DNA from 4 places in the Paenibacillus sp. KS1 genome. Region 2 is predicted to be linked to each of the others. Evidence: riboswitches for the same ligand, from Rfam matches in the RefSeq annotation. Region 2 holds a riboswitch; each other region holds the start of a gene.
What was found. A riboswitch is a leader RNA that binds a small molecule or an ion and turns the genes downstream of it on or off. The one in region 2 is predicted to bind cyclic di-AMP.

Region 1 (4,327 bases), on a different contig from region 2:
GATGGGTCAACAATTCAAAGACCAGAAGGACGTGTAAGGAATGAAAAAAATACTGAATCAACCGGAAACTTTGGTTCGGGAAATGTGCAACGGTATGGTGCTTGCACATCCGGAACTGGAGTTCATCAGCAAATACAAGATTGTCAAGAAAAAAATCGTGAATGAGAACAAGGTTACGTTGATCAGTGGCGGAGGAAGCGGTCATGAACCAGCTCACGCTGGATTTGTTGGACAAGGCATGCTCGATGTAGCTGTATGCGGTGATGTATTTGCATCCCCATCACAAATTCAAATTTATCAAGCATTAAAGGCCTCTGCAAGCAAGAAGGGAACGCTGCTCATAATTAAGAACTACAGTGGCGACATTATGAACTTCAAAAATGCGTCGCATCTAGCCACAGAAGACGGAATTCAGGTCGATTATGTCAAAGTGGACGACGATATAGCTGTAGAGGACAGTCTATACACGGTTGGCCGCAGAGGTGTTGCAGGGACAGTGCTCGTTCATAAGATTGCAGGTGCGGCCGCTGAAGAGGGCTTGGAGCTTGCAGAAGTGAAGGCGATTGCCCAGCACGCGATCGACAACACAAGAAGTATTGGATTCGCGCTTACCTCATGCACAGTTCCAGCGAAAGGAACACCAACGTTCCAGTTGAATGACGATGAGATCGAATATGGCGTAGGAATTCATGGGGAGCCTGGCATTCGCCGAGAGAAGATCGCTTCTGCTAACGAACTGGCGAAGAAAATGGTTGCGGATTTGTTCCGTGACATGAAGATTACAGCAGGCTCGGAGCAGGAGCTAGCCGTGCTGATTAACGGATTTGGCGGATCCCCGCTGCAAGAATTGTACTTGCTGGCGAACGCCGTAGTTCGGGAGATTCATGCACAACAAATTACTCTTGTCAAAGTATTCGTAGGCAACTACATGACAAGTATCGATATGGCTGGCGCGTCGGTGTCGGTTATCCGCTTGGATGAACAGCTTAAGCATTACCTCGAAGCAAGCTGCAATACACCGGCGTTGCAGGTGAGTGGTTCATTTGAACCAATCCATCCTGAGGAGATGTCCGAAGCAGGAACTGCGAGCCAAGAGGTATCTTTCACAGTAGAGACGGACGAGTCCTTCTCGAAGGTCGAACATAATGTGTTCACGGTTAATAACCTGATCTATCTAACAGACAAGATGAGTGAAATCATCATTGAAAATGAGGTTCCATTCTGCGATTTGGATTCACATGCAGGTGATGGCGACTTCGGTATGAGTGTGGCGAAGGGCTTTAAGCAATTGAAAAGAGAATGGCATGACATCATTGCACATCATTCAGACAACTTGGGCAACTTCCTCCATGCTTGCTCATTAGTTATTATGGAGCATTGCGGCGGCGCTTCCGGCCCAATCTGGGGTTCAGCATTCCGTGCAGCCAGCAAGTTCGCGGGCGAACGCGTAGAATTGTCCGTTTCTGAATTTGCACAAATGATGCAAGCCGTTGTTAAAGGCATTCAAGACACGGGCGAGCGCTCCTTCGGAAGAGGAGCTGTAGTTGGGGATAAGACACTTGTCGATGCACTGGCACCATTTGCAGATGCGTGGGTGCAAAGTGCGGCTGAGGGCGATGACGTGAAGACTGCTTCTGTGAAAGCGGCAGAGGCTGCTGTTCAAGGTGCAAAGTATACAGAGACAATTGTAGCTCGTATGGGAAGAGCGGGGACGGTTGGCGAACGGAGTCTTGGCTATCCTGATGCTGGTGCCTATGCGCTTGGTGTGATTTTCACAGCGTTGTCCCAAGTGATCAAGTAAGAAGCGAGCGGATTAGGAATAGATCAATTTCCGACCAAATGGAATACTAGAAAAGTAGAACCGGAGTGCAGTCTAGCATACTCCGGTTCTTTTTGTTTGGAAGATATTATAATTAATTACAATATATTTGAAATGATCTCCTGTATTATCCGTGTTAGGATCGGAAACGTACCACAAAACAAGCCGAAGCTCATCAGAGCGCGGGGGAACCGATTCATTGGGGTGAAGTCGTGTAGCGACAGGGGAGTCCACTTTAACCCGAACCCGACAGCTAACCTCGCAGGCTGCAAAGGGAGAGATGTACAGGATGAAGAAGACATTTAAGAAAGTTGTAATTACAAGTGCGATTGCATTGGCACCGGTTATGGCGGTAAACTCTGCTATGGCAGCACCCGTTAGCCCAGTGCAACAGCCGAATCCGATGATGAACTCGAATTGTTCAAACCTGGGTATGAATATGGATCTCAATAGTATCTTCCAAGATAACTCGGAATTGAAGCAAATCTTGTCCAAATGGATGGAAGCCATTCAAAAAGAAATTGGGAACAAGCCAATCGTTCCGCCTCCAGTTCAAAAACCAGAGGTGGACAAGCCGGTAGTAAATAAACCTGAGGTTGAAAAGCCAGAAGCAAACAAACCTGAAGTTGAGAAACCTGAGGTAGAGAAGCCAGAAATCGAGAAACCTGAAGTTGAAAAGCCTGAGGTTAACAAACCAGAAGTAAACAAACCAGAAGTAAACAAACCAGAAGCTGAAAAACCAGTAACACCTGGTGAAAATAAACCAACTGCGCCACAAGACAACAACAATGCGAACAGTGACTTCGCTAGCCAAGTTATCGATTTGGTGAACCAAGAACGTGCGAATGCTGGTTTGCAGCCATTGAAATCCGATGCACAATTGAACAAAGTTGCGATGATCAAGGCGAAAGATATGAATGATAACAACTACTTTGACCATCAATCTCCAACACTTGGCTCCCCATTCGATCTGATGAGAGCACAAGGTGTCAATTTCAATACTGCTGGCGAGAACATTGCCAAAGGCCAACGTAATCCGCAAGAAGTAATGAACGCATGGATGAACAGCGATGGACACCGTAAGAACATCCTGAACTCCAGCTTCACTTCCATCGGTGTTGCATACTACAATGGCGTGTGGGTACAATCATTCACAGGCTAACGAGTTAAGTATGTAGATATCACATCAAGAACCTGCAGGTAAGTGCAGGTTCTTTTTTTTGTATTTAATCAGGCGCTCTACAAGAGAATAACGAGGAAATTAACAGAAATGAAGCTGATCTTATATGTCTCTGTTAAAGACCGGATTCAGTTTCTTTTCAATGTTATACCAATTGTGCCATTCTGTTGTTGGAACGATGAATTCTCTCATTGCTGCACGCATCCATACAGATCGAGCAAAATTTTTAACATTTATGCGTCTACAGCGATGAATCACTTTGTCTTCATTGGGCAGCTCAACCTGCATAAGCCACGCGCAATAGGACGTGAACGACAACTTATTAAGCTCAAGCATTGACACGACGGCTGTCGCCATGCGTTCATCTTCCTCTGTTCGCAAGATATGATTCGCATGAAGAAGCATGTGCTCAATGGCACTGAGAAGCTTCTTGCATTCCTCTGGGCCAATGTGTGGACTGCGTACACAAGCAGCCATGACATCTGCGATGTGAGCTGGAGCATGAGCCCATCCCTTAACTTCTACATAATCGCGATAATCGTTCTCCTGCATGCAATAATCAACAACTCGCTTCGCAATGTGTTCATATAAAGGCTTGCTTATATAAGGCTGTTGTTCATCACGCTTCAGAAGCAGTGCGAGTAAGAGGGCGGAGAATGTACGTTGGAAGACCGAATCGTTCTCAGCAGTCCCAATTCCTTTGAAAAGCATTTGGTCTGATAACGTCTGATGAAGAAGCTCTGTTAGTTGTCCAGCGGTCAGGATTTTTTGTGTAATAAGCCATTCATACAATATCCCGTATGCAAGATCATCCCTCAATTCAGGATCTGTAGAGCCAAGTAGGCTGACTACTTGTTGTACGGCTTCATATTGTTCGATTTCTGTTGGTAGCTCATATTGATGATCCATAATTGAGCGCAGCTGCTGCTTGTCCATGAAATGAATCCCCCCATTAAAGATGTTTAGGTATTTGTATTCGCTAATGAATAATCATAAAAAGAATGAGATGATCATTTTAACATGATAGGAAAGAAATGTATATGTAGACGAATGGTAGAAACGAACGAAATCATGGTTTCTAGCAATACGGTATAGTTAGCAATTAAGGAGGGAATGAATAAGAAACCCCCTGAACATAATCGTTTAGGGGGGAGAGATAACTTTATACCCAACCGAAGGCTCTAGCGAGCTGAGCCGTGGCGAAGGTGACAGCTATAGCGATTCCGAGCGGAATAACGGCAGACAATACTGTCCATTTTGTACTTTTCGTTTCTTTATAAATGTTGAATAATGTCGTTCCGCAAGGGTAGTGGAGCAAGGAGAACAGC
Region 2 (4,327 bases):
TATTTGGTTCATTAGCCGCTGGAAGGGCAGCAAGCCGCTTGACTTGAAGACGACATTTGTCCAATTGGCTGCTATGCAAATGCCTTTTGGCTTAGGATTTGTGCTCGCATTCCTTCTCGCGATCATTGGATTCAGTTCTTTATCTGTTGCAGTAGCAGCTTTCACTTGGTTCGTATCCGTTATTCTGGTCACGACCGAAGCAATGGAACAGACTGAAGTAGCACGTCCGAATCGCTTTCTATTCATCACAGCAAGCATGGGTGCCTACTTCTTCCTGACTTATATCGTTTTCAAAATTGTAGTCATGTAGAGCCATTTACATAAGCAATAAGCCTGCAGCTCGCTTCTCTATACAAGCGACAACTGCAGGCTTATTTATGACCTTCTACGGCAAGGAATTCTTTACGATTTTTTATCGTTCCCTTTCAACATAAATGCTTCTTCAAAATCTTCGATTTGCGTATTCGTACCAATCATAACCATAATATCTTTCTCATCAAGCACATCTTCGGCTGATGGTGCAATAATTATGCCTTTCGGCTTATTCAGCGCCACGATGCTGCACCCGAACTTAGCTCTTGGATTCACATCCTTGAGCGCCATTCCTTGCATGCAGCCAGGCACGCTCAGCTCTGCAATGGTATATTCCTTGGACAATTCAATGTAATCCAGCAAGTTCGGTGATACAAGTTGATGAGCTACGCGAATGCCCATATCCCGCTCCGGGTAAATAACCCTATCCACACCAATCCGCTCCAGAACACGTCCATGCAATTCAGAAAGTGCTTTGGCGACAACCTTCTTCACGCCAAGTTCCTTCATCTGAATACTGACCAGAATGCTCGTCTGAATATCGTCACCAATGGCTACGATTGCGCAATCGAAGTTACGTATGCCGAGTGAGCGCAGCACCTCTTCATCTGATGCGTCCGCTACAACTGCATGGGTTACGAAACCCATAACATCCCCAATTACTTCCTCATCTTTATCAATGCCTAGCACCTGATGTCCAAGCTTGACTAGCTCCTTCGCGAGACTCGAACCGAAACGTCCCATCCCGATCACTGCAAACTGCTGCAACTCCATATCCCTGTATACTCCTTCGTCCGTTACAATCTAACTTGCTTATCCTATCGTTATTTTTCCTTCTGGGTGTCGGTATAATTCCCGCTCATTTTTCGGGCCTAACGCATAAGCCAACGTTAATGGACCAAGACGGCCTGCAAACATCGTCAGGCTCAGCAGCACTTTTCCGATATCTGATAAATCCGCCGTCAATCCCATTGATAACCCTACCGTTCCGAAGGCCGATGTTGTATCAAATAATATCATCAGGAAGCTATGATCTTCTGTTGTCGACAATATCATCGATACGATAATGACCAAGAACAATGACAGCAACGTTAGCGTAACTGCTTTGAAGATACGATCCTTGGCGAGTCGGTACCGGTAAATGACGATATCTTCTTTCCCGCGAATCATGGCAAATACAGCTCCAATGAGAATGGCGAACGTCGTCGTCTTAATACCACCACCAGTGGATCCTGGTGATGCCCCGATGAACATCAAAAGAACCATAAAAAATTGCGAGGCTTGGCGCATGGCTCCGATGTCAATCGTATTCGCTCCAGCGGTACGCGGGCTGACAGATTGGAACATGGATGCCCAGAACTTCTCCCAACCATTCAAACTGCCTAACGTGCGTGCATTGGTAAATTCAAATATAAATATAACGACCGTTCCGATTACAATGAGCAATCCCGTCATCGTTAACACGATCTTCGTATGCAGAGACAACTTGCGAGTGCGCTTATATTCCACCAAATCGGACAAGACGATAAATCCAATCCCGCCAAGGATAATAAGCAGCATCGATACCAGGTTAATAATAGGGTCTCCGACATAGCTGGTTAAACTTGAAAACGGCCCACTGACAGAGCCGAATAAATCAAAGCCTGCGTTATTGAAAAAAGAAACAGCATGGAAGATACCGAAATAAATGGCCTTGCCTAGCGGAAGATCAAATGCCCATCGCACGGAGAACAGTACAGCTGCCGTCCCCTCGATACATACCGCAAACAAGATCACTTTACGGATAAGGCGCACGATGCCTTCCATGCTGCCCTGATTAAGCGCTTCTTGCAATATAAGCCTTTCCTTCAGCGATATCTTCTTCTTCAGTGCCAATGCGAACAGCGTTGCCATTGTCATGAATCCAAGCCCGCCAATTTGGATGAGCAGCATGATGACCACCTGCCCGAATACGGTAAAATGAGTGCCCGTATCCACCACAATGAGCCCCGTCACACAAGTTGCTGACGTTGACGTGAACAATGCATCGAGGAATGGCAGCGGAATCCCATCCGCATTTGATATCGGAAGCATGAGTAGAAATGCGCCCAATAATACAATTGCTGCAAACCCTACAACCAGAATTCGCGGTGGTGTCAGATTGAATCGAATGGCCTTTTTTGTTCCCTCCACGGGAGTCACCTCTTTTTTTCCCCACGAAAAAAAGCACTGGAAATCCAATGCTATCGCTGGTATCCTGACGTACATGCCTACGAGGTTAGCTGTCGGATTCGGGCACGTTCAGGCTGCCCTAATCGCAAGTGGATTCTATGCATCCACAACTGCGATATTCACCCCATTTATCGGGTCCCCCGCTTTCGTTCATTCACGAAACTCGGCTTGTATGCAATTCATAACGAGATTATATACGTTTCCCCTGCAGCATACAAAGTCAAGGAATGAACAAATTAACCAGAATAAGACGAAAAACTTGAAGAAATAGCGCTTACAATCCCCCATTTTCTTCAATTGTATTCAAAACACTCATTTTCGCTAGGTGTTTCTTCATTTTCTCTGCTGGACTTTACAAAGTTGAAGTGGATAAAATGAACAAATAAGCAACCATACGCTAAATGTGTGATGGAATGGAGGTTCCAACATGTCCTATGTATCCAAGCCGCTTCTTCTTTCTTCTGTGGCCGGATTTCTATTATTCCTCATTGTTCAGGTATTCATTCCCTTTCAGCAGACAGAAGCCATGATGGAATCAGCAGCCAGCCAATCCCTCTTAACCAAAGAGAAAGCAGCGCAAAAGGCACTCACATTTGTACAGGACTTAAAACAGTTCCATATTTCAATTACACCTGAAGAAGATACTGCTCCAACCGTCATTTATCGCAGTCAATCAACGGTTTCCGGCTACATGAGCAAGGAGAAGCTGACCGCTTCATTTCAGAAATGGGAACCATCCAGTCCCTATGATACTTTTCAGGTATTATTGAATATGAATCGGGCTGGAAAATCCGGTGTCATGCGCATTGACGTTCACATGACAAGCGGTCGTATTATTGGATTCGAATGGGAGGAAAAGCCTCCTATCACCTCCGACATTAGCGGGGTTACGGGAAATCATGTGGATATGGCGTCAGCAGAAGATGCGGAGACTGCCTTGGATTCAGTGAACCGCAAGAAGCTTGCTGATACACTCTTGAAGCACATGGGATGGAATCCTACCCAATTAAAACGAATCGCATCATCGGCGGAGCTAGACACGGTAGAGTATAACGTGCCTGAAGCACGACTTGGTGAAGCCGCATTGAACGTGAAGGCCGTCTTCTCCCAAGATCGCATTGTCATGCTGAAGCCCTACTGGGTTATCCCGAACAGCTATCTAGCTGAAGAACTGCATCAAACGAAGACTGCATCGTCCATTTACAATATCGGCTATATGTGGATGACGATCCTACTAAGTACATGTTCACTGATCGCTTGCATCGTCTACCGCCATGGCCTGAAGTTCGGATCGAAGACATTGTTCGCCCTTACTGCCGTCTCATGCGGAATTTCTCTGCTGCATCTATGGAACGCGCTTCCGGGTCTCTTCGCTCTGGAACTCCGTACCCCTGTGGACGGGGTGAATATGGGGCTATCCTTTGCCATTCAAGGCGCAATTACAGTAATTCAAGGCGTTATCCTCTACTTCTCTCTCCATGCGGGAAAGCGAGCATGGGAGTTGTCTGCGTACAGAGATGTACTGCCTACATGGAGTGACCGCGCATTTGGCGGCAAGCTCATACAAGCATTATGGATCGGAATCGCGTACACAGGCGTATTGCTCGGCATGCAAACAGTTATATTTTTCATTTTGGAATCAGGGTTTCATGCGTGGTCATCGACCGATGCCTCACAATCACCGCTCAACCTGCGAATTACATCACTGTTCCCTCTTTTAGCTTGGGTTGCAGCTATTTCGGAGGAAGGGATATATCGTTTGTTCGGGGTTGGACTGCTGAACCGATTGTTCCGCAACCCATGG
Region 3 (4,327 bases), on a different contig from region 2:
TTTACAGGAACGATTGCGGGCAGAGTGGTCGCAGATTGGGCTTGATCCGAACTATGAACTTATGTTCGATTCTCCCTTCGACAAGCCCTATGATGTATATCGAAAGGGAGATGCCCGTTCACAGCAACATATTATGCTATGGGGGCGGGATCAGCAAATTGTAGAGCTGTCCAAGAAATCGGATATTGTACGTTCCATTAGCGGCATTCGCCGTGGAAAACACTATATCTATTTCCCAATGGACAAGCTTCTGGAAGTCTCGAATCACCTTACGGAAGATACAAGGCGTATGTTTATACGCCGCAATCATTAGATCGACTTTACAAGAAAGAAAAAGGAGCGCATAAACGTGTTATTTGATACACATACGCATTTAGACAGCAGCAATTTTGACGAGGATCGCGATCAGGTTATCGCACGGGCCGTTGAACAAGGGGTGACCCGTATGGTTAATATCGGGTTCAATCGAGAGACGATCCCGACGACGATGGCGCTGGCAGAGAAATATGATTTTATCTATGCAGCCGTGGGCTGGCATCCGGTAGATGCGATAACGATGAAGCCGGAGGATATAGACTGGATCGCCAAGCTAACGGAGCATGAAAAGGTTGTGGCGATTGGCGAGATCGGACTGGACTATCACTGGGATACGTCTCCGAAGGATGTTCAGCACCGTGTATTCCGCGAGCAAATTGGGTTGGCGCGAGAATTGAAGATGCCGATCATTATTCATAATCGTGAAGCGCACGAAGATGTAATCCGCATCTTGCGCGAGGAGAAGGCTCACGAAGTAGGGGGCATCATGCACTCCTTCTCAGGTAGCTGGGAAACAGCGAAGATGTGCCTGGATATGGGCTTCTACCTTTCATTTGGAGGACCTGTTACTTTCAAAAATGCAAAACAGCCGAAAGAAGTACTTGTTAAGGTTCCGAATGATCGATTGCTTGTGGAGACGGATTCCCCCTATTTGACTCCTCATCCGTTCCGAGGCAAGCGCAATGAGTCCGCATATGTTCGTCTTGTTGCAGAGGTTGCAGCAGAGCTGAAAGGTATGGAATTTGAAGAATTTTGCAGAATGACGACCCAAAATGCAATGACATGTTTTGACATCGCGTGAAAACGGGCCAAAAACAAGTGAAAAAAAGACATCGGCCATAAAATAAGTGGATTTCATTATGAAAAACGGATTAAGTTACATTTTTTTAACCATTTTTCGCGAAAAACGGAATTGCTACTGTCTTTACAAGAAGATTGCAAACACGATATGATTTCTCACAGATGTTATTACACAATTCAATATTGTTCCAACTAATTCAGTATCGCTTAATCTCCATGAAGTGGAGAGCGGGGGAACCAGAGTGTGAACGACATGACATGAGTACATGTTCATTCACACGGATTAATTCCTTGGGGTGAATTAGGGACGACCGAGCCATGAGCCGGTTGGTTCCGATAGGGCGACTCTCAAGCCCGAACCCGACAGCTAACCTCGTCAGCGTACCGAGAGAGGGTTCCTCGCGTCCTATACACTGTTGACGTTTGGGTTTCTATTACGGAAGCCGCGAAAGAGTCTCCTCTTACGAAGGGCTTCTTTTGTTTACTCTCAAACATTCTTTTTTTGAATAATGAGAATAAAGACGTCATAGGGTGTAAGAAATAGGAGGTGGGAGCAGCCAATACTGAAACGTTGGTACGGAGATTTCAGCATTGTCTTGAACGATTACATGCTCGTTTATGGCAAGTGAAGTCTCTCGTAAACATTCTTGAAATAGTCGCGTCAGATGGAATCATGCAGAGCACTCGACGGCGGGACTATGTAAGGAGGACCGAGAAATGGGACAGATCGTGAACAACGAAACCCATGAACCCCGATCATCCAGCATGTCACTCGCATTGCGATGGAAGCATGAAAATGTGCGTGTTATCACCGTTATTGCAGCTGTAGCAATCGTGATCACATTAATAGCAGTCTTGACTTGGTATAATGTAACGAAGAAGACAGTGGCTGTGCTCGTTGATGGACAAGAGCGTTCAGTCGAAACTCGCCTAGATACGCTTCGCAATGTTTTGGATGAGCATGCGATAGCGCTTGGGGCATACGATGCAGTATCGAAGCCGCTTGATGCAGAAATTGCTGATGGAGATCGAGTTATTATTGAACGCGCTTTGCCTATCCAAATTACAGCGGATGGGAAGAAAGAAACACAATTTACAACGAAGAAGTCGGTGCATGATGCACTGAGTTCGCTGCAAATCCAAGTGAACCCTGAAGATAAGGTATTCCCTTCTAAGCGTGCCTCTATTTCGAAGAACATGGATATTCGAATCGTCCGTGTCAGCAAGAAGATGGAAGAGCGTAAAGTGAAGGTTCCTTATCAAGTGGTGAAGCAGGCAGATGCTACTCTCCTTAAGGGGAAGACCAAGACGGTTCAAGATGGAAAAGAAGGCTTGGTTGTCCAGAAAGTACAGAAAACGTACGAGGATGGTAAGCTCGTATATTCGCAGATGGTCGACAAATCCGTTCATACAAAACAAGTGAATCAAGTGATAGCCTATGGAACGAAGAAGGAACCGGAAGTTGCTGTTCTGTCAGTGAACGCGCAGGAAGACGATTCTGACAATGTTTCCAGTGGCGACAAAGATTTTAACTATAAAAAAGTGCTGAAGAACGTTCAACTGACGGCGTATACGGAATCTGAGGGATCGGCTGGTGCGAAGACGGCATCTGGCGCAATAGTATCAGAAGGTCGTACTATCGCGGTTGATCCGAAGGTCATTCCGCTCGGCTGGTGGGTATATATCGAAGGGATTGGATTCAGACGTGCTGAAGATACAGGTGGCGCGGTCAAGGGGAAAATTATCGATGTATACTTCGACAGCAAGAAGGCGGTCAGCAAATTCGGACGCAAGAAGGGGTACACCGTATACGTGGTTGGCCCAGTCAAGCCGGAATCGAACTAACGCACAAGGTATGCAGCCATGTGTAATTAGGATATAGTAATGAATAATGATTTATGTCATGCTAAGAAGAGGGGACACCCTCTTCTTTTGTTGTTTATTTATGAATGGAGAGCAAGAGAAGGATGCGGAATTAGGAAGCAGCCTTGTGGTGAGAGGAGCAAGCATATTGATACGCGAAGTGATAGTTGTAGAAGGCAAAGATGATACCGTTGCCATTCACCGTGCCGTTGAGGCGGATACAATTGAGACAGGTGGATCGGCGATTAATGATACAACGATAAAACGCATCGCATTGGCCCAAGAGCGCCGAGGGGTTATTATTTTCACGGACCCAGATCATGCGGGGGAGAAAATTCGGAAGACGATAGCAGAACGTGTACCTGGGTGCAAACACGCTTTCCTGCCTAGACATGAGGCGATAGCCAAAGGGGATCTTGGTGTGGAGAATGCAAAGCCAGAAGCGATTCGCCGTGCCTTAGAGCAGGTTCGCTCCGAGATGCCAAGCATGACATCAGAGCTGACGTGGACGGATCTCGTCGAAGCGGGATTAACGACGCGTGCAGGCTCTGCAGAACGCAGACGGCAGTTAGGTGAAATATTGGGCATTGGATACTGCAACGCGAAGCAGATGCTCAAGCGCTGCGGTGTGTTCCAGATCGGACGAGAGGAATTTGAGAACGCCTTGCGGAAGCTGAACCAATTCGAGCAGGAACAATGTGCAGAAGGAGAATAGATGGAATGACGCAGACGAGAATAGATATTGCAACACCGAATCGCACGAAAGACATTATACGCAAGCATGGGTTTTCATTTAAGAAAAGCTTAGGACAGAACTTTCTAATTGATATGAACATTTTGCGCCGTATTGTGGATGCTGCAGAGCTGGATGATGTGACAGGTGCCCTGGAGATTGGGCCTGGGATTGGTGCGCTTACGGAGCAGCTCGCTAAGCGCGCTCGTCGTGTAACAGCAGTCGAGATCGACCAGCGCTTGCTTCCGATATTAGGGGAAGTGCTGGAGCCCTATGAGCATGTCCATGTTGTACATGGGGATGTATTGAAGGTGGATTTGCATGAATTGTTCCGCGAACAGTTCCAAGATGTCGAGCGGGTAAGTGTTGTTGCCAACTTGCCGTATTATGTGACGACACCGATTATGATGAAGCTTCTGGAAGAGCGTCTGCCGCTCAAGAACATCGTCGTCATGATTCAGAAGGAAGTTGCAGAGCGAATGGCAGCGAAGCCGGGAGGCAAGGATTACGGCAGCTTAAGTGTGGCTGTTCAATATTTTGCAGAGCCGGAGCTTGTATGCACCGTACCGCATACGGTGTTCATCCCGCAGCCAAATGTAGAGTCTGCAGTAATCC
Region 4 (4,327 bases), on a different contig from region 2:
CTATCCTTAAATAGTGGTGCGTATTTGGCTGAAATCTTCCGTGCCGGCATACAATCGATCGACCACGGTCAATTGGAAGCAGCTCGTTCTCTCGGAATGTCAAAACCAATGGGGATGCGCTTGATCGTACTTCCACAAGCGTTCCGCAATGTTATTCCGGCGATCGGCAACGAATTTATTACGATTATTAAGGAGACTTCAATTGTCAGCACCATCGGGATTGCAGACTTGATGTTTGAGACAAATATCGTTCGAGCCAAAATTTATTCAGCGATGGGACCACTGATTGGAGCAGCGTGTATCTATCTCATTCTAACCTTCACTTTATCGAAAGTGGTGGCACGTTTGGAAAGGAAGTTGAGCGAGCATGATTAAAATTCAAAATTTGCATAAATCGTATGATAAATTGGAGATTTTAAAAGGGGTAAATGTCTCTATTGATCGTGGTGAAGTGGTTGTAGTCATAGGCCCTAGCGGATCCGGAAAGAGTACTCTCCTTCGTTGCATTAATTTGCTGGAAACTCCGACACAAGGGGATATCCGATTCGAGGATCAGTGCATCACTGACAAGTCGCACAACATTAACAAAACACGTGAAAAAATGGGGATGGTATTCCAATCGTTCAACCTATTTCCCCATATGACCGTGCTGCAAAATATTACCCTTGCCCCAATAAAGGTGAAACATGTGCCAGAGGCTGAAGCAAATAAACTAGCAATGGAGCTGCTTGGCAAGGTTGGATTGGCGGATAAGGCCAAGGCATTCCCTAGACAATTGTCCGGTGGACAAAAGCAGCGTATCGCGATTGCGCGAGCACTTGCTATGCAGCCGCATGTGATGCTGTTCGATGAGCCGACATCAGCGCTTGATCCAGAGATGGTCGGCGAAGTGCTTGAGGTCATGAAATCACTCGCCGGAGAAGGAATGACGATGGTAATCGTAACTCATGAGATGAACTTCGCACGTGAAGTGGGCGATCGTATTTTGTTTATGGATGGCGGCAATATTGTGGAGGAAGGTTCTCCAGACCAATTATTTAACCATCCTAAGCATGCTAGAACGCAGGATTTTCTAAGCAGAGTATTGTAAAGAGGTATTGTAAATATATAGGTGTTCGAATAGGCATCCTTAGGGGGTGCCTATTGTTGTTTGCTGTATTATGTAAGCGTTTTCGTTTACAAATCTGAAATATGTGCTATGATAGAAACAGAAAGATTACAAAAATGTCATCTCTGATTACAAATTTGTTATGAAATAAAAAAAGTTTGAAGCTTCAATCCATTGGGGGGCGCGGGTTCCAGAGACTTACCATCATATTCCTGCGCACAGGTTACAAAATTGTGATATGATGCAATCCGAGCCGAAACGACACACCCGTACGGGGGACTATTGACCGGTGTTCGATATTACGAGAACACCTTGGGGTGAATCGCTTATTCCGCAACTTGGAATGGCGTAGGGGAACTCCTTGACCCGAATCCGACAACTAACCCCGCAGGCTAATGCACAGGAGGAAAACAAAACATATGCGTAAAAGAATTACACTAACGATTACAGCAGCTTTACTTGGACTTGCGTCCATTCTTCAAATTTTGCCGGCACAGGCTGAGCCCTATACGGTAAAAGAAGGAGAAACGTTCTATTCAATTGCTAAGAATTACAACATGAGTGTTGAATCCGTATTGTCGGCAAACCCGACAATTAATCCGAAAAATCTGTATGGTGGACTCTCCATCGAACTTCCAAGCCCTGTTGTTCAAAAGTCGGTATTGGAAGGGATGCCAGTCAATAATGCTTTGGGTGTAGCAAAAAATGACGAACAGGCAGTCAAAACGGCTTCGAATAATCAGAAAGCAGCAGTACAACAAGCTGCTCCTAAAAATGTAGTTCAATTGTCCTCTGGACGTACAGCGACATACAAGAAAACGATAAGCATGCGTGCAACAGCCTACACCGCTCATCCGAGTGAAAACGGCAAATGGGGCGCAGTGGATGCATTGGGTAATGCATTGAAACTAGGTACAGTTGCGGTTGATCCAAAAGTGATTCCGCTTGGTACGAAATTGTATATTACGGGATATGATTTCAAACACTTGCCGACAGGCGGTATGGTTGCTGTAGCTACGGATACAGGCGGTGCAATCAAGGGGAAAAAGGTTGACATATTTGTACCGGTAAGCAAGAAGACAGGCAACACATTCGGCGTGCAAGACGTTAAAGTATACGTGTTGAAATAATATCTACTATTATATATAGATGTAGATGAATACTTACAATAGCAATTGAACAACAAGCCTCGCCATTATGGCGGGGCTTGTTTTCTTATTCCTTCTTTTCCTTCTGATCTTGGAGCAGATCAGGCAGGGTGACGAATTCATATTTCCGCTCCCTTAACTGCTGAATAATCGATGGGAGTGCTTTCACGGTTCCATGCAGATACCCATTTTGTGTGCTTCCGCTGGCATGCTGCAATATTATGGAACCTGGGCGTACCCCACGCATCACATTTTGCAAAATACGTGAAGCGGTTAATCCTCTCCAATCGTTCGTATCTACATCCCAATTGACGACCATGTATCCATTATCTCCTGCCCAGCGCAATTGCTCTTCGTTGATTTCTCCATATGGCGGCCGGAAGTATCGAGGCTTATATCCGGTTGACTGCTCGATAATGCGTTCAGTATCCTTCACCTGATGTTCAAAAGCTGGAAGCGTCAGCTTTGTCAGCAACGGATGATTGTACGAATGATTACCGATCACATGCCCCTCGCGTACCATCCGCTCGACGAGTCCTGGATATGCCTTGGCACGAGAGCCAACGAGAAAGAAAGTGGCTCGGATATTGTGCTCCTTCAATATATCCAATACAAGCGGCGTAATGCGGTTATCCGGTGCGTCATCGAAGGTGAGCGCAACTTGTCGTTCTCCATGACGCTGCTTCGCATTCAATTTAAAGATATGTGGGTACTTCAACCGCAGTTCCGCAATCGTGAGATGCTGTTTCTTCATCTTATGCATACTTGAGCGGGATGATTGTGAAGCTTGCGCCGCAGATTGCGACGTGGTTGATTTCTGCCACTTGTTCTGGCGTTCATTCGAAGAGGAAGAGCGCTGCTTCTGCTGGCCAGATTCTGACTCTGCCTGCTGCGACTCCATTCTCTTCTGACTTTTCTGGTTATCACGCTCTTTATGCTCAGCTGATATGGTGAATTTAGGCATCTCAAGATGATCCGATGAAGCTGCATTCTCTTGCTTCTCCTTAGCATGTGGGGAATGCATGTTCACAGAGTCTGCCTTGAAGATACGTGGTACTGGATGAGTGCGATCTTGTCTCCACAGACTGTCTGCTGATGAATGGATCGATTCCGACTGATTTGGCTTGCTTGGTGGAAGATTGGGTATGGGAGGCGTTGCTTCCTGCGAACGATGGAAGCAGCCAGTAATACAGAGCAAACAAAGGGATAGTACAGATAAGCAGATTCGACAATGTTGCATAGCGCCATTCCCCCATTCCATAAACAGTTCAATGTTCTTGTTATGTCCTTGGGGTGGTAGAAATATGCCCTTCCACTTACCTAGTACGGTAGGGAAATAATCTCATCGACTATAATTGTTAGGATGTTCACTTGTAACTTCTTGCTAATATTCTGAAAATTTGCGAAACCATTGTCATAATTCATACGCTAATGTGACATGGGTCACAGTGGGGTGTCAACCAGAACATGCATAGTAGAAGTGTAAAGGTGAGAAAAGCTTATGCATAGGCCATATAGGCAGCAATCCATAAGGTTGTGAATGTGGGCTTTTCTTACGAGCAGGAATCTGCACATCTCAATAAACGTGAGAAGGATGCAGACTGTCCTTACTCGTGAAAAAAGGAGCATACTTGTGTATACGATTCTTTCCAACGAACGCATCTCTGAAGGCATTTACCTCATGACGGTGGAGGGTCAATTTCAAGCAAGCATGGGTCAATTCTTTATGCTGCGAGCCTGGAATACGGCACCTATTCTGTCTCGTCCAATTAGCATCTGCAATTTGGAGAAGGATAGCATCCAGTTCCTGTACAAGATTGCAGGAGAGGGTACGCGTTTAATTGCACAGCTGCGTGATGGAGACCGTATCCAGCTAGAGGGGCCATTCGGCAATGGCTTTCCGCAAGTGGAGGGACGAACTGCACTTATCGGAGGCGGTATTGGCATTGCACCCTTATTATATACGGCGAAGCAGTTGGATAAACCGGATATCTATCTTGGCTTTCGAGGGCAGTCCTATTTAACGGAAGCATACGAACCTTACGCGAATGAGTTGGTTGTCCGTGTAAAC

Region 1: it holds a riboswitch for cyclic di-AMP, as region 2 does, so the genes downstream of both, BBG47_RS07470 (CAP domain-containing protein) here and BBG47_RS09500 (TrkH family potassium uptake protein) in region 2, are expected to answer to the same signal.
Region 3: it holds a riboswitch for cyclic di-AMP, as region 2 does, so the genes downstream of both, BBG47_RS13725 (resuscitation-promoting factor) here and BBG47_RS09500 (TrkH family potassium uptake protein) in region 2, are expected to answer to the same signal.
Region 4: it holds a riboswitch for cyclic di-AMP, as region 2 does, so the genes downstream of both, BBG47_RS10235 (3D domain-containing protein) here and BBG47_RS09500 (TrkH family potassium uptake protein) in region 2, are expected to answer to the same signal.

What each region holds. Positions count from the first base shown of each region.
Region 1 is NZ_MAIS01000015.1:51,519-55,845, reverse strand. Features, by position in the region: gene BBG47_RS07480 (glycerol dehydrogenase) at 1-37, shown strand, start outside; gene dhaK (dihydroxyacetone kinase subunit DhaK) at 41-1,801, shown strand; cyclic di-AMP (ydaO/yuaA leader) riboswitch at 1,973-2,102, shown strand; gene BBG47_RS07470 (CAP domain-containing protein) at 2,109-2,981, shown strand; gene BBG47_RS07465 (DUF2785 domain-containing protein) at 3,102-3,935, opposite strand; gene BBG47_RS07460 (nucleoside recognition domain-containing protein) at 4,162-4,327, opposite strand, start outside.
Region 2 is NZ_MAIS01000021.1:60,726-65,052, forward strand. Features, by position in the region: gene BBG47_RS09490 (hypothetical protein) at 1-310, shown strand, start outside; gene BBG47_RS09495 (potassium channel family protein) at 403-1,086, opposite strand; gene BBG47_RS09500 (TrkH family potassium uptake protein) at 1,126-2,484, opposite strand; cyclic di-AMP (ydaO/yuaA leader) riboswitch at 2,544-2,702, opposite strand; gene BBG47_RS09510 (CPBP family intramembrane glutamic endopeptidase) at 2,951-4,327, shown strand, end outside.
Region 3 is NZ_MAIS01000035.1:47,737-52,063, reverse strand. Features, by position in the region: gene BBG47_RS13735 (HD domain-containing protein) at 1-313, shown strand, start outside; gene BBG47_RS13730 (TatD family hydrolase) at 350-1,117, shown strand; cyclic di-AMP (ydaO/yuaA leader) riboswitch at 1,311-1,514, shown strand; gene BBG47_RS13725 (resuscitation-promoting factor) at 1,834-2,961, shown strand; gene rnmV (ribonuclease M5) at 3,128-3,694, shown strand; gene rsmA (16S rRNA (adenine(1518)-N(6)/adenine(1519)-N(6))-dimethyltransferase RsmA) at 3,700-4,327, shown strand, end outside.
Region 4 is NZ_MAIS01000024.1:7,248-11,574, reverse strand. Features, by position in the region: gene BBG47_RS10245 (amino acid ABC transporter permease) at 1-375, shown strand, start outside; gene BBG47_RS10240 (amino acid ABC transporter ATP-binding protein) at 368-1,090, shown strand; cyclic di-AMP (ydaO/yuaA leader) riboswitch at 1,350-1,518, shown strand; gene BBG47_RS10235 (3D domain-containing protein) at 1,528-2,238, shown strand; gene BBG47_RS28930 (polysaccharide deacetylase family protein) at 2,324-3,496, opposite strand; gene BBG47_RS10225 (dihydroorotate dehydrogenase electron transfer subunit) at 3,890-4,327, shown strand, end outside.